Regions from separate parts of the Agarivorans gilvus genome, predicted to be linked through region 1. Evidence: predicted binding sites of a transcription regulator. Region 1 holds the regulator's gene; each other region holds the start of a gene.
What was found. Region 1 encodes sigma-54, which starts transcription at its own class of promoters, with help from an activator protein. Its sites were predicted from a motif close to GTTGGCACGNNNNTNGNNT; they were not measured.

Region 2: a site for sigma-54 is predicted at 1,709-1,727, ahead of AR383_RS10465 (choice-of-anchor A family protein). Genes of this name have one in related genera too.
Region 3: a site for sigma-54 is predicted at 1,506-1,524, ahead of AR383_RS06780 (CmpA/NrtA family ABC transporter substrate-binding protein). Genes of this name have one in related genera too.
Region 4: a site for sigma-54 is predicted at 1,690-1,708, ahead of AR383_RS16095 (THxN family PEP-CTERM protein). Genes of this name have one in related genera too.

What each region holds. Positions count from the first base shown of each region.
Region 1 is NZ_CP013021.1:1,926,673-1,929,811, reverse strand. It holds gene ptsN (PTS IIA-like nitrogen regulatory protein PtsN) at 1-341, opposite strand, end outside; gene hpf (ribosome hibernation promoting factor) at 350-637, opposite strand; gene AR383_RS09025 (RNA polymerase factor sigma-54) at 662-2,164, opposite strand; gene lptB (LPS export ABC transporter ATP-binding protein) at 2,220-2,945, opposite strand; gene lptA (lipopolysaccharide transport periplasmic protein LptA) at 2,948-3,139, opposite strand, start outside.
Region 2 is NZ_CP013021.1:2,222,769-2,225,907, forward strand. It holds gene AR383_RS10460 (KAP family P-loop NTPase fold protein) at 1-236, shown strand, start outside; gene AR383_RS10465 (choice-of-anchor A family protein) at 626-1,600, opposite strand; gene AR383_RS10470 (DNA alkylation repair protein) at 1,829-2,926, opposite strand; gene AR383_RS10475 (HNH endonuclease) at 2,954-3,139, opposite strand, start outside.
Region 3 is NZ_CP013021.1:1,443,900-1,447,038, reverse strand. It holds gene AR383_RS06795 (M48 family metallopeptidase) at 1-172, shown strand, start outside; gene AR383_RS06790 (GNAT family N-acetyltransferase) at 165-662, shown strand; gene AR383_RS06785 (FKBP-type peptidyl-prolyl cis-trans isomerase) at 716-1,336, shown strand; gene AR383_RS06780 (CmpA/NrtA family ABC transporter substrate-binding protein) at 1,591-2,976, shown strand; gene AR383_RS06775 (ABC transporter permease) at 3,040-3,139, shown strand, end outside.
Region 4 is NZ_CP013021.1:3,391,263-3,394,401, forward strand. It holds gene AR383_RS16085 (S1 family peptidase) at 1-594, opposite strand, end outside; gene AR383_RS16090 (ThiF family adenylyltransferase) at 718-1,575, shown strand; gene AR383_RS16095 (THxN family PEP-CTERM protein) at 1,755-2,663, shown strand; gene AR383_RS16100 (PEP-CTERM/exosortase system-associated acyltransferase) at 2,801-3,139, shown strand, end outside.

The DNA of each region.
Region 1 (3,139 bases):
TTGAGGTGTTGCTGACACTGGTCTTCGGGAACCAATAAGGCGAAGATTAAATCGACGGGTTGATTATCGATGGAGTCAAAGCTGATTGCAGGATCGCAGCGTAAGAAAACCGCAGTGGCTTGGTGTTCACTAGCAATTCGCCCATGGGGAATCGCAATACCTTGGCCAATACCGGTGCTGCCCATTTTTTCTCTGTTTAACAAGCTCTCAAAAATACTCTGAGCAGTCATGTCTAATTGACTGGCTGCCAGTTCGCTAATGATTTCAAGGGCGCGTTTTTTTGAGGAACATTGAACTGCACGTTGCGTGCAGTTCAAATTTAGTACTTTATTTAGTTGCATTAGGGTGACTAGTGTTTAGTGAGTTTTTCTTTGTGTTTGATAACCTGGCGATCAAGTTTGTCGATCAGGCTATCAATGGCGGCGTACATGTCGGTGTGTTCTGAAGTGGCAAACACTTCTCCACCATTTAAATGCAGGGTGGCTTCAGCAATCTGATTCAGTTTCTCCACATTTAAGATGACATGAACATTGTTTATTTGTTCGAATCGTCGGGTTAGTTTGGCAAATTTAGTGTGGACATACTCTTTTAAAGACTCAGTTATTTCTACGTGGTGTCCGGTAAGATTAATTTGCATAGATTTCGTCCCCTGTTATTGGCCTTAGATAAGGCTTTTTCGTTGGTTAGAAGGTGGAATTGCTAACGACTCTCGGTATTTAGCAATGGTACGTCTTGCCACCTTGATCCCCTGATCTGCCAAAATATCAGCAATTTTGCTGTCGCTAAGCGGTTTGTTGCTGTTTTCGGCAGCTACCAGTTTTTTAATTAGTGCCCTAATTGCGGTAGAAGAGCATTCGCCGCCGCCATCAGTGGTGACGTGGCTAGAAAAGAAGTATTTCAATTCAAAAATACCACGAGGCGTATGCATAAATTTCTGAGTGGTAACCCGAGAAATCGTAGATTCATGCATTTCTACAGCTTCTGCGACATCGTTCAATACCATTGGTTTCATTGCTTCTTCGCCGTACTCAAAAAAGGCTTGTTGGTGATGAACAATGCAGTTGGATACTTTTAATAAGGTTTCGTTACGGCTCTCAATGCTTTTGATAAACCATTTGGCTTCTTGCAAATGGCTGCGAATAAATTGAGTATCGTTGGCGTTGGTTGAGGTTTTACTGAGCGAGGCGTAGTGAGAATTGACGCGTAATTTAGGCATCGCATCAGGATTTAGTTCAACTACCCATCGCCCTTGGCGCTTAATCACTGATACATCCGGAATCACATATTGTGCTTGGTTGGGTTCAACCGCATTACCTGGGCGTGGTTCTAGAGTATGAATCAAACGCATTACTTCGCGTAATTGATCTTCTTTCAATTTGGTTTTACGCGACAATAAACGAAAGTCGCGATTAGCCAAGACATCAATATGATTGGTTACGATGTCTTTGGCTTCTTTTAGCCAAGGGGTATCTTCGGCAAAGCGGCCTAATTGAATCATTAAGCACTCTTGAAGAGAGCGAGCGCCAATGCCTACAGGGTCGAAGTGTTGAACACGTTTTAATACCGCTTCAATTTCATCAAGCTCGACGTCTAAATCGTTAGTTTCACTGGCACGTAAGCCTTCCAACAATTGTTCACAATCTTGGGTTAGGTAGCCGGATTCATCAATCGCATCAATAATGGCTAGCGCAATCGCTTGGTCAACCTCACTAAATGGGGTGAGTTGCATCTGCCATATTAAGTGGTCTTGCAAGGATTCTACGGTTTCACCTTGAAACAGCATATCGCTGTCTTCACTCACACCGCTACTGCCTGAGCTGGATGGCCCTGAACTGGCACTGTAAATATCGTCCCATGTGGAATCAACGGGTAAGTCATCAGAAACAGTGTCTTGGTTAATCGCATCGCCTGCTTCTAACTGGCTATTATCCACTTCGTTGTTTACACTGTTATCATTAGTTTTGTCATTAAGGGATTGAGCTTCATTAGCATCGTTGTCACTGGCGTGTGACTCATCCGCTTCGAGCAGGGGGTTGCTTTCCAGCGCCTCCTGAATTTCTTGCTGCAAATCCAGTGTTGAAAGCTGGAGTAAGCGAATCGCCTGTTGTAACTGAGGGGTCATGGTCAATTGCTGACCAAGACGCAACTGCAAAGATGCTTTCATTAACTGCCGCTGTTCCTTCTTCTTATTGTATTGTGTTTTTTTACTTGCACTTTAACTATAGCTTGAATTGTTCACCGAGATAAACTCGTTTCACGTGTTCATTTTCAAGTATTTCTTCAGGTTTCCCCGAGGCTATCAATTCGCCTTGGCTAACGATATAGGCATGTTCACAAACATCGAGAGTTTCTCTCACATTGTGATCGGTGATCAATACTCCAAGACCACGATCACGCAGGTGTTCAATAATCTTTTTTATATCGATAACAGAAATAGGATCCACGCCAGCAAAGGGTTCGTCAAGCAAAATAAACTTTGGAGCGGCGGCTAGAGCACGAGCAATTTCAACCCGGCGGCGTTCCCCACCAGACAGGCTCATGCCAAGATTTTTTCGAATGTGACCAATATGGAATTCCTCTAACAGGTCGTCCAAGGCCACTTGCTGTTGTTGTTTATCGAGATCTTTACGAGTTTCTAAGACCGCGAGTATATTTTTTTCCACAGACAAACGTCTAAATATGGAGGCTTCTTGAGGCAGGTAGCCAATCCCTTTTCGGGCACGGCTGTGCATGGCGGTGCTGGATAAGTCATCATCATCGATTAAAATCCGGCCATGATCTCGGGGAACCAAGCCCACGACCATGTAAAAGGTAGTGGTCTTACCTGCACCATTGGGGCCGAGCAAACCAACAATTTTACCGGTTTCAACGTTGAGACTTACGTCTTTTACTACCTTGCGACCCTTGTAGCTTTTGGCTAGGTTTTCAGCAATCAATGTACTCATCGTTACTGTTGTTCCTGTGGCGCAATTTCGTTGAGTTGTTGCGGTAAGAAAATGGTGGTGACGCGACTGTTTTCATCACCCTGTGCCACCATTTCTTGTTTATCGATGCTGTATTTGATCATGCTGCCTTTAACTAAGCTCTCTTCTTGTTTGAGTTGAGCGTTGTTGCTCAGTGTTAAGGTTTGCGTTTTAAG
Region 2 (3,139 bases), 300 kb from region 1:
GAGACTTGGATTTTAAAGATGATAAATACGAAGTCGACTATCGAGGCTTATGGGCAACTCAGCTAAACTTGTTAATAAAAACGGAGGCACCGGAATTTTTAGATAACATATCGAAATCTTACAAACACGGGCATAGTATTAATACATTCGATATGATAGGCCTTGAGCTGTTAAAAATGAACATACCAAGAACCAAATATCAAGACTGGGTAGAACTAACCACTAGCTTTGAATAACACTGAAGATAGCCACACCGAGTCCCTTCATCTTCGCCGAGTAGCGCAGCCAAACAGCGATAAAGCCGAGCACTGTTTGAGCGAAGCGAGTTGCGCAGGCGCGCTGTTTGATGAGCAACGCAGGAATTAAGAAGATGCGGGGTGGCCTTTCTTTTGTATACTTTTCTTAGGCCAGCAAAGAAAAGTATATCGCCGTCAGGGCAAAATCAGCACTATCAGCTGACGCTATCAATCGACTAGTTCGAAACACATACAGCAAAGAAGCTTTTGCTCTTATAGGCTCATAAATAATTAAAACTAACTCGCCCTAGCCAAAACCCTATTTAAGACGGGTTGCACCATCAAAAAAGGCCTCAATCTTGAGGCCTTCTATAAAACAAAGTGACCGACTAACGATGACGCCACCGCGATAAAGCCACCAACAACAAGCCCATTAGCAATAACATTAAGCTGGAGCTTTCGCTGACTGGTGCAGGGGGTAAAGCCGGTAATAATTGCGGTTGCTGCCAATCAAAGCCATGGCTATGGAACTCGCGCGCGCCGCTATAACTCTGCGCCGCTACACTGCCATCAAATACCGCGCCGCCAGTGATGTCGGCGTCCAAGGCAAGTACCGAACCCACCACAGCCAAGTTATTAAAGTCTATAGATTCGGCCTCAACGAAATTCCAAAGAATATTGCTGGCCCCTAGGTTGTTGGCGTCGCTTTGTTTGGTAAAACCATTGCCGGTTAAGTTTACGCCACCAGCAATATCAACGTCATAGCCCGTCACATTAATCACTACGGTTTCAGCCATGCCTGCATCTAAAGACAAATTGTTGTTCTGGGCGAAGATGTCGGCGAAATCGACATTAAATACCGCAAGGTCTTGGCTACCGCTATAAGACAAGTGGCTACCGTTTAATACTGCGTTACTTGGCAGGCTGGCGAAATAGGCAGAGTCCGCACGCAGCTCCGCCTCCACCGCCGCAAAGGTCGCAGCCAAATCGAATGGGTTAACCGCATTAATGCTTTGAACGGAGCTACCGCCACCATTAAGGTTAACATTACCCGCAACATTGTAAGCACCGCCATAACTTAAGCTACCGGCGTTGAGGTTAATGTTAGAAGCATTGACATCCCCTACTATGGTCACACTGTCTACACCCACGCTAGTGGTTTCACGAATAGCAAAAGTTGGCGAATGCCCAGCTGCGTTTAAACTACCACCTAACAGCGTACGGCCTTCTACTTCACCACCTTGGTAGTGGTAATCACCGGTCAAAATGAGGTTGTAGTCATTAAGCACGCCGGCCTGAGCGCTAAGTGAAAATGCCCATGCAGCAGCCAGACTAAGCAAACGACGAGAAATCCCCAAATACATAAAAACTTTTCCTATCAGTACAGCACTTGCTCAAAAATAACACAAATGAAATTATATTAATATTTTTCAAACAATTACAAACAAGCATAATAAATTGACCAAGCCGTTAAGCAGGAACCGAACCAACTTTCAAAAGATCATACAAATCATGCAATTGGAGCAACGACTCTAATAAATGAACATACAATATGGCATACACTGTAAAAAACGTTGACAGTCAGGTGCAGCTTAATCCTCCAGGTAAAATGTCCTTCTCGCCACTTCCTGCCCGTTTACATGCAGGGCAACAGAATGCTCTCCAGCATAATAGTTACGAGTAGAAATTGGCTTAAAAGAATGGCTTTTTTCCATAGCAAAACACTCATCTTTGGTTAAGGCTATATTTTTTAACTTAAATACCTTGGCAGCCTTCTGGCCATTGGCCTTCATGAAATGTACGGCGTAATCTACCACCCAGTTTTGCTGTGGCTGGGTAGCTCGCAGGGCAAAACCAAAAGTGAGCGCCTGCCCCTGCTTCACTTGCTGGTTCAATAAGGCAAACTCTTCCACTACTAGCGCGGGCTTCGCAGTGTAACCCAATAAGGTAAAGCTTCTCGGGTGGCCTTGTTTTATTAAACTTCGGGTTGCATGTTTAATCAGCCATTGGCGCGGCTTGCTCGCATTAGCCAGCCAAGACTGACATAAATCTAGCACCCACTCTGGGTGGTCTTTGCTAATGTCATTCAAATTATTGGCCACCGAACGACGCACGTATAAGCTAGCATCATCTTTTAGTGCATCTACTATCGGTAATATTGGGCTAGGATCGGCAATTAAGTCCTTTAGTTGTTTGCCCCAAGGCAAACGTGGGCGACAGCCTTCACTGGCTAAACGCCGCAAATGCTCGTCTTCAGCCTGGCTCCAAACCAATAACTGCCGCCAGCTTTGTTCTGGGTAACGCTCGATAAAAGGACGAATAGCAAACTCGGCGCTAAAGCGAGGCGTTAAAGCCGCCAGCACCGTATAGGCTAATTGCGGTTGCTCAAGACCGGCAACGGCAACATAGTCAATTAAGGGCCACACCGCAAAGCCGCTCATTCGCTCAGCTTCTGGCAAGGCATCCCAATAGTCTGGCAAGGCGGTTAATAACTTGGCGCTATGGGCAAAGTCCTGCGGCAGGTGCTGCACTAAGGCATTAATAATATGCTGCACTCGTTGTTTAAGCTCTAAGCTGGCCAGCCCATCGCTGGCTAAAGCCACAAAATGCTCACGCTTAAAATCTGGGTAAACGGCCAGCAAACTATCTGCCATCGCTTGGACTACCGCTGTGGAAAGGCTGTTTTTCATTACCTGCTGCTCACTGTGCTTAACTACTTACTCACGCCATTTTCGCTGCGAGAGGTTGGATTTTCCCAAGTTACATGCTGCGCATAATATTTGTAAATTATCGATATCTAAGGCCAATTCAGGATGACTTGAGCGCGGTTTGATGTGATCCACATGAAGTACGGTATTAGGGTCATGCGCTGGCGAAGCCCCGCAACAAGCACAGCGATTATT
Region 3 (3,139 bases), 480 kb from region 1:
GGCCAAAGCCGGCGGCGGTTCGGTACCAGAGTTTTTGTCTACTCACCCTTCTAACCAAACTCGAATCAGTGACTTGGAACAGCGAATGGCACGAGCTACCCAATTGCAAAAACAAGCCATTGCTCAGGGTAAATCGCCGCAGTGCCTGCGCCCAGCCAGTTTTAATGACTAAGGTGTCTATTCGTTTGGCTAATGCTGGTGATGCGCTCGCGATATGTCGCGTGCAGCGCTTAAGCTGGCAGCATTTACACAGTGATTCATTAACTGTACATATGTTGGAAGCCTTGCCGGTTGCTGAGCATTTTCTGGCTTGGCAACAGCGGCTTGACAGCGCCGCTTATCAAACCTGGGTTGTCGAACAAGCGGAATTGATGGGATTTATCTGCCTGCAACAACAAGCGCAATGCCAAGAACTCAGTGCCCTATATCTGTTACCAGAGTGGATTGGCCAAGGCTTCGGCAAAGCTTTATTAAAACATGCTTGTGAGCAAACCAAGGCGCAGCACTTATATTGCTGGGTAATGCAAGATAACCAGCACGCTCAAGGTTTCTATCGCCATTTGGGCTTTGATTTTACTGGTGAGCAACAGCAGCTCTATTTTGCCGGGCAAGCTTATTCACAAAAAAAAGCCCATTTAACGCTTCGTCAAGGGCATTTTTGATCGCTTTATGTTAACCTTTTAGCTTCATTTATTGATTAGATTTAAGAGTTCAAATGAGCGATAAATATCAAGGCGCAGCAGCGCAGGCGAGTTACGGTTACGGTCTTCAAATTGGTGAACAAATTGAACGTGCCGCATTCGACGGACTAGAAGTTAATGCCATGCTTGATGGCATTCGTGATGTTATGCAAGGCGAGCAACCGCAACTAGATGAAGCGGTTATCGGTGCAGCATTTCAAGAAATCACTAAGCAAATCGAAGCTAAAAAAGCAGAGCAGCATAAAGAAGCCATGGCTGAAGGCGAGAACTTCTTGGCTGAAAATGCTAAGCGCCCTGAGATCAACAAAACTGAGACTGGCCTACAGTACGAAGTATTGGTTGAAGGTGACGGTGAAAGCCCTAGCGCAACCAGCAAGGTACAAGTTCACTATGAAGGTACTTTGATTTCTGGTGAAGTATTCGACAGCTCTGTACAACGTGGTCAACCTGCCGAATTCCCTGTAAATGGTGTAATTAAAGGTTGGACAGAAGCACTACAGCGCATGAAAGTGGGTGACAAGTGGAAGCTTTACGTACCTCATGAGCTAGCCTATGGTTCACAAGGTGCTGGTGCGGCCATCCCTCCTTTTGCGGCTCTAGTATTTGAAGTTGAGTTGCTAGCTGTATTAGCTTAGACATCAACTGTCAGAAAAAACCGGCGAAAATCGCCGGTTTTTTTATGCGCCAAGTTTGTGCGCTTTTGTTCTAAGTTAGTGAATTTATTAAAAAAATACGAATACTCCTTTAGAGGTAAAGATTTTTATAAGTTAATGATTTGTAGTGTTAAAAAAATGTGATCTGGATCTTGGCACGACCTTGGCAACCCTGAGTGTGTAGCAACATTTTGGTTCTACCTCGATTGGTAGTTTTGCAGTAGCAGGAGCAAGGAATGCACAAATTTAGCCCTAAGCGTTTTAGTCACATCATTAAAGCCAGCATCAGCGCTGCCTTAATCAGTAGTAGTGTGGTGGCTTATAGTCACGCCGAAATAGGCGAGCCGGAAAAAGAAGATCTTAAGTTTGGCTTTATTAAATTAACCGATATGGCACCTTTGGCGATCGCCTATGAAAAGGGCTATTTCGAAGACGAAGGATTGTACGTTCAGTTAGAGGCTCAAGCCAACTGGAAGGTGCTGCTTGACCGCGTTATCACCGGTGAATTAGATGGTGCCCACATGCTAGCAGGGCAACCGCTAGGTGCCACTATTGGTTTTGGTACTAAGGCTGACATTATTACTGCCTTTAGTATGGATTTAAACGGTAATGCGATTACCGTGTCTAATGACATTTGGGCGCAAATGAAGCCCCACGTTCCGCATGAAGATGGCAAGCCTGTTCACCCGATTAAGGCCGATGCGCTTAAGCCAGTTGTTGATAGCTATATTAAACAGGGCAAGCCCTTCAACATGGGAATGGTGTTCCCAGTCTCGACTCACAATTATGAACTGCGTTACTGGCTGGCTGCCGGTGGCATTCATCCTGGCTACTATGCGCCACACAAGGGTGATACCTCAGGAAAAATTGATGCCCAAGCGCTACTTTCGGTCACTCCACCACCACAAATGCCATCCACCATGGAAGCGGGCACCATTTACGGCTATTGCGTAGGTGAACCTTGGAACCAACAAGCGGTATTTAAAGGTATTGGCGTACCGGTAGTAACCGATTACGAAATTTGGAAAGACAATCCAGAGAAAGTATTTGGTGTAAGCAAAGCTTGGGCCGATGAATACCCAAATACCCATATTCGAGTGGTTAAGGCGATGATCCGTGCTGCCAAGTGGTTGGACGATGAGAACAATAAGAATCGCCCCGAAGCGGTTAAAATCTTGTCAAAAAGCCAATATGTTGGGGCCGACTACGAGGTTATTGCTAACAGCATGACGGGAACCTTTGAATATGAAAAAGGTGATAAGCGAGAGGTGCCGGATTTCAACGTATTCTTTCGTTATAACGCGACTTACCCCTACTACAGTGACGCTATTTGGTACTTAACCCAAATGCGCCGCTGGGGACAAATTTCTGATAGCAAGCCCGACTCGTGGTACATGGATATCGCTAAGAAGGTGTATCGCCCAGATATCTATGCGCTAGCCGCTAAAGAGTTAATTGCAGAAGGTGTCATTGAGGCCAGTGCGTTTCCAGACTTTGCCACTGAAACCGGCTTCAAGCCACCGCAAAAGCATTTCATTGACAACATTGTTTACGATGGAACACAGCCCAATGCTTATTTAGATAAATTTGCCATTGGCCTAAAACAAGACGACACCCTTTAAGTTATCGGTTAAGTGAGCGCTTGGTGGCGTGTATGCTCACCAAGCGCAATAGGAGTGGTAGTGATGAAAGATAAATTAATTCATTCATTAGAAACGGTGGGTTTAAGCCCAATGGTTCCGTTGGTTCGTCTTGCTAGCGGTGAAAACCCCAAGCAGCAATTGA
Region 4 (3,139 bases), 1.5 Mb from region 1:
ACTATTTCCGGGGTAAGCTGTCGCATCTAACTGATAAATATTATAGGGAGACTTAAGCCTTTTTAGTTGGGCTAGGCTTAATTCATTTGCATTGCGCGCCGGGATAACCACTGGCGTAATACTGGAAATGATACCGCGATGAGTTACCGGATAAAGCCCTAGCACTGCACCAATGGGAAAGCCGGTGAATGCGTATAATTCACCTTCTCTTACCTTTTGCTGGGAGAGAGTTAATGCTTGTAAGGCTTGGCCTTCTACTCTTAATATGGCTAAATCATGCTCTGTATCGCTGGCAACTAAGCTAACAAAGCGTATTTCAGGGGAGCGTCCTTGGCCAATAAATATGACTAGTTTTTCCTTTTGTTGTTGATTGAGGCTCTCTGGTAATACATGGGCATTGGTGGCCACTAAATGGTCTGCTATAACAAAACCGGTGCCGCGAAGGTTGGCGCGAGGGGAGTTTAAGCGGTTATAGGTGCCGATGCCTACCACTGAGGGCTTCACTTTTTCAATAGTATCAGCAAGTGCGCTGGAAGCTTCTACACTAAACAGTGATGAAACCAAGCTAATGATCAGAACCAAGGTGATTTTCATAGAGGATACTTCCTTAAACTAGGCTTTCATCTTAATTTTTAGCTCTAGCTAAGGCAAATTGCTTAGAGTAAAAATGACTGGAGTACCCTTGTACTCAGACAGATATGATAGGGACATTAAGTGATGAGTTTTAACTACCAAGATGCCTTTTCTAGAAATATTGGTTGGATAACAGAAGCCGAGCAACAAGTGCTTAGGGGAAAACGGGTTGCCATGGCTGGCGCCGGTGGTGTGGGCAGCGAACACATTGTCACCTTAGCGCGTTTAGGGATAGGTAAGTTTCATATCTCTGACTTCGATGAATATGAAGTGCATAACTTTAATCGTCAAGCCGGTGCTTTTATGTCGACCGTTGGTCAAGCAAAGGTCAAAGTTATGGAAAAAATTTGCTTAGATATAAATCCTGAAGCGGAGCTTAAGTCATTTCCTGAAGGCATATTCGAGCATAATGTCGATGAGTTTTTAGACGGTGTGGATGTTTATGTTGATAGCCTAGATTTTTTCGCTTTGGAAGCTCGAAAGTTGGTGTTTAAAAAGTGTTTAGAAAAAAATATCCCTTTGGTGACTGCCGCACCTTTAGGTATGGGCTGCGCTTTTCTCTGCTTTATGCCGGGAGGCATGAGTTATGAAGAGTACTTTCGTTTTGAAGATGCTAAAAGTGAAAATGAACAGTACATCAAGTTTCTAATTGGCCTTTCGCCCGCCATGTTACAACGGCCTTATTTGGTTGATCCGAGTAGAGCAGATTTTCATGCTAAAAAAGGTCCGTCCACGCCGATGGCTGTCAAGCTGTGCGGCGGAGTGGCAGGCACTTATGTGCTTAAGATTTTGTTAAACCGAGGTGAGTTGGTTACCGCTCCTTACGGCATTCACTTTGATGCTTATCGTAACAAGTTTAAAAAAACCTGGCGCCCTATGGGCAATCGAAATCCTTTACAGCGTTTAATGTTTAATATTGCCAAGAAGATCGTTTTGAAATAATGGCTATACTCAGGCCTTAGTCAGTGGCTGCTAGCAGTGTCGATTTATTTTACATTCTAATGACAAGTTTTTATTTGCTTTGTTTTATGTAACTGATAAATAAAGGTTTTTAAAGTTGGCATTGCAATTGCTTTACTAGGTTTGTATCTCGACTAGTGATGACCAAATGGATGGGCGATATGAATAAATTTAAATTAACTTGTTTAGCGGCAGGCTTAAGTGTGGCAAGCATTTCTGCTAACGCTTTTCTGATTACCGACTGGACATATCTTAATGATGCCGGCTTTGATCAATGGACTTCCAGTACTGATTCTATTGATCCTTCAGGTATCGATGCTACAGGGGCAACCTTAGATGTATTTGATGTTGAAGATTTATTTGGTGGTGAGTTACCTAAAACTCTAACCTGGGGGGCCCCCTATGGTTCAGGCAACCCGCGTAGCGCTTTGGAAATTGGTGAGGCGCAATCTGATTCAGTAACTACCAGCGTTGTTGATGGTGTTGGCACCTTAGATTTTGCAACAGGTACCGGCCTTACCCATGAAAACTGGGGTGTAACCGGTGATACTTTGGTTGCGGCTACATTATTTGATGGTTTGTTTTTAACACCTACCGCACCCGTAGTGGGCCCCGAGCTTATTGCTCCCGTGCTTCAATTTGCTGTTATTTTTGAAGAAACTTATAACACACCCACTGGTGGTGTTTGTAAATATGGTGATACTTTAGTGGGCGAAGAGGGGATTAACGTAGCTGGTTGTTCTGACTTATTTACTTTGGTATTGGGGCCAGACGTGACTTATCAAGTGGTGGATGGGGATATCTACTTGACTAACAGCTTTACTATCCCATTCGATGGGTATAATGAGTATGAGTATACCTTGACTACTCGTCTTCAGGGTTTAACAGTGCTGGATGATATCGATTGTGGTGACGCTGCAACTTGTATTGGCTTCTTAACAGAAGAACAAAAAACCAATGAGTTACAAGCTGGCTTTGCTATCTCGGCAGCTCGTGTTCCTGAGCCAGGTACCTTAGCTATCTTTGGTTTAGGTTTGTTAGGCTTAGCGTCTATTCGCCGCCGCGCATAATAATGAATAAAGCTGCTTAATGTGTAGCATAATAATAAAAAGCGCAGCTCTGTCTGCGCTTTTTTTATCAAACCTATCTAAACTAATAATAATTTGAATCTGGTGTTTTGATTAATTTCAAACTTTGAGAGCCAATTATGATTCGTAATAAATATGTCAAAAATCTCGCATCTTACCCTTATATTGGAGCCGTAGTAAGGGGAGGTATTTCGCTATTGGTTAAGCGTGAGGCGAAGTTAATTGCTCAGCATTTTTCTGAATATTTACGCCCAGTAGTGGCTTATGAGCCCGATACAGTAAAAGAAGCATTTCGGATCCGCCATGATGTATATTGCGAAGAGCTTAATTTTGAACCGATCCGTGAAGATGGAATGGAGCAGGATGAATTTGATGAGTATTCACGATTTTGTTTGATTGAGCATAAACCCAGCTCTCGTTTTGCGGGCTGCGTGCGTATTGTTTCGCCTTCGAATAAT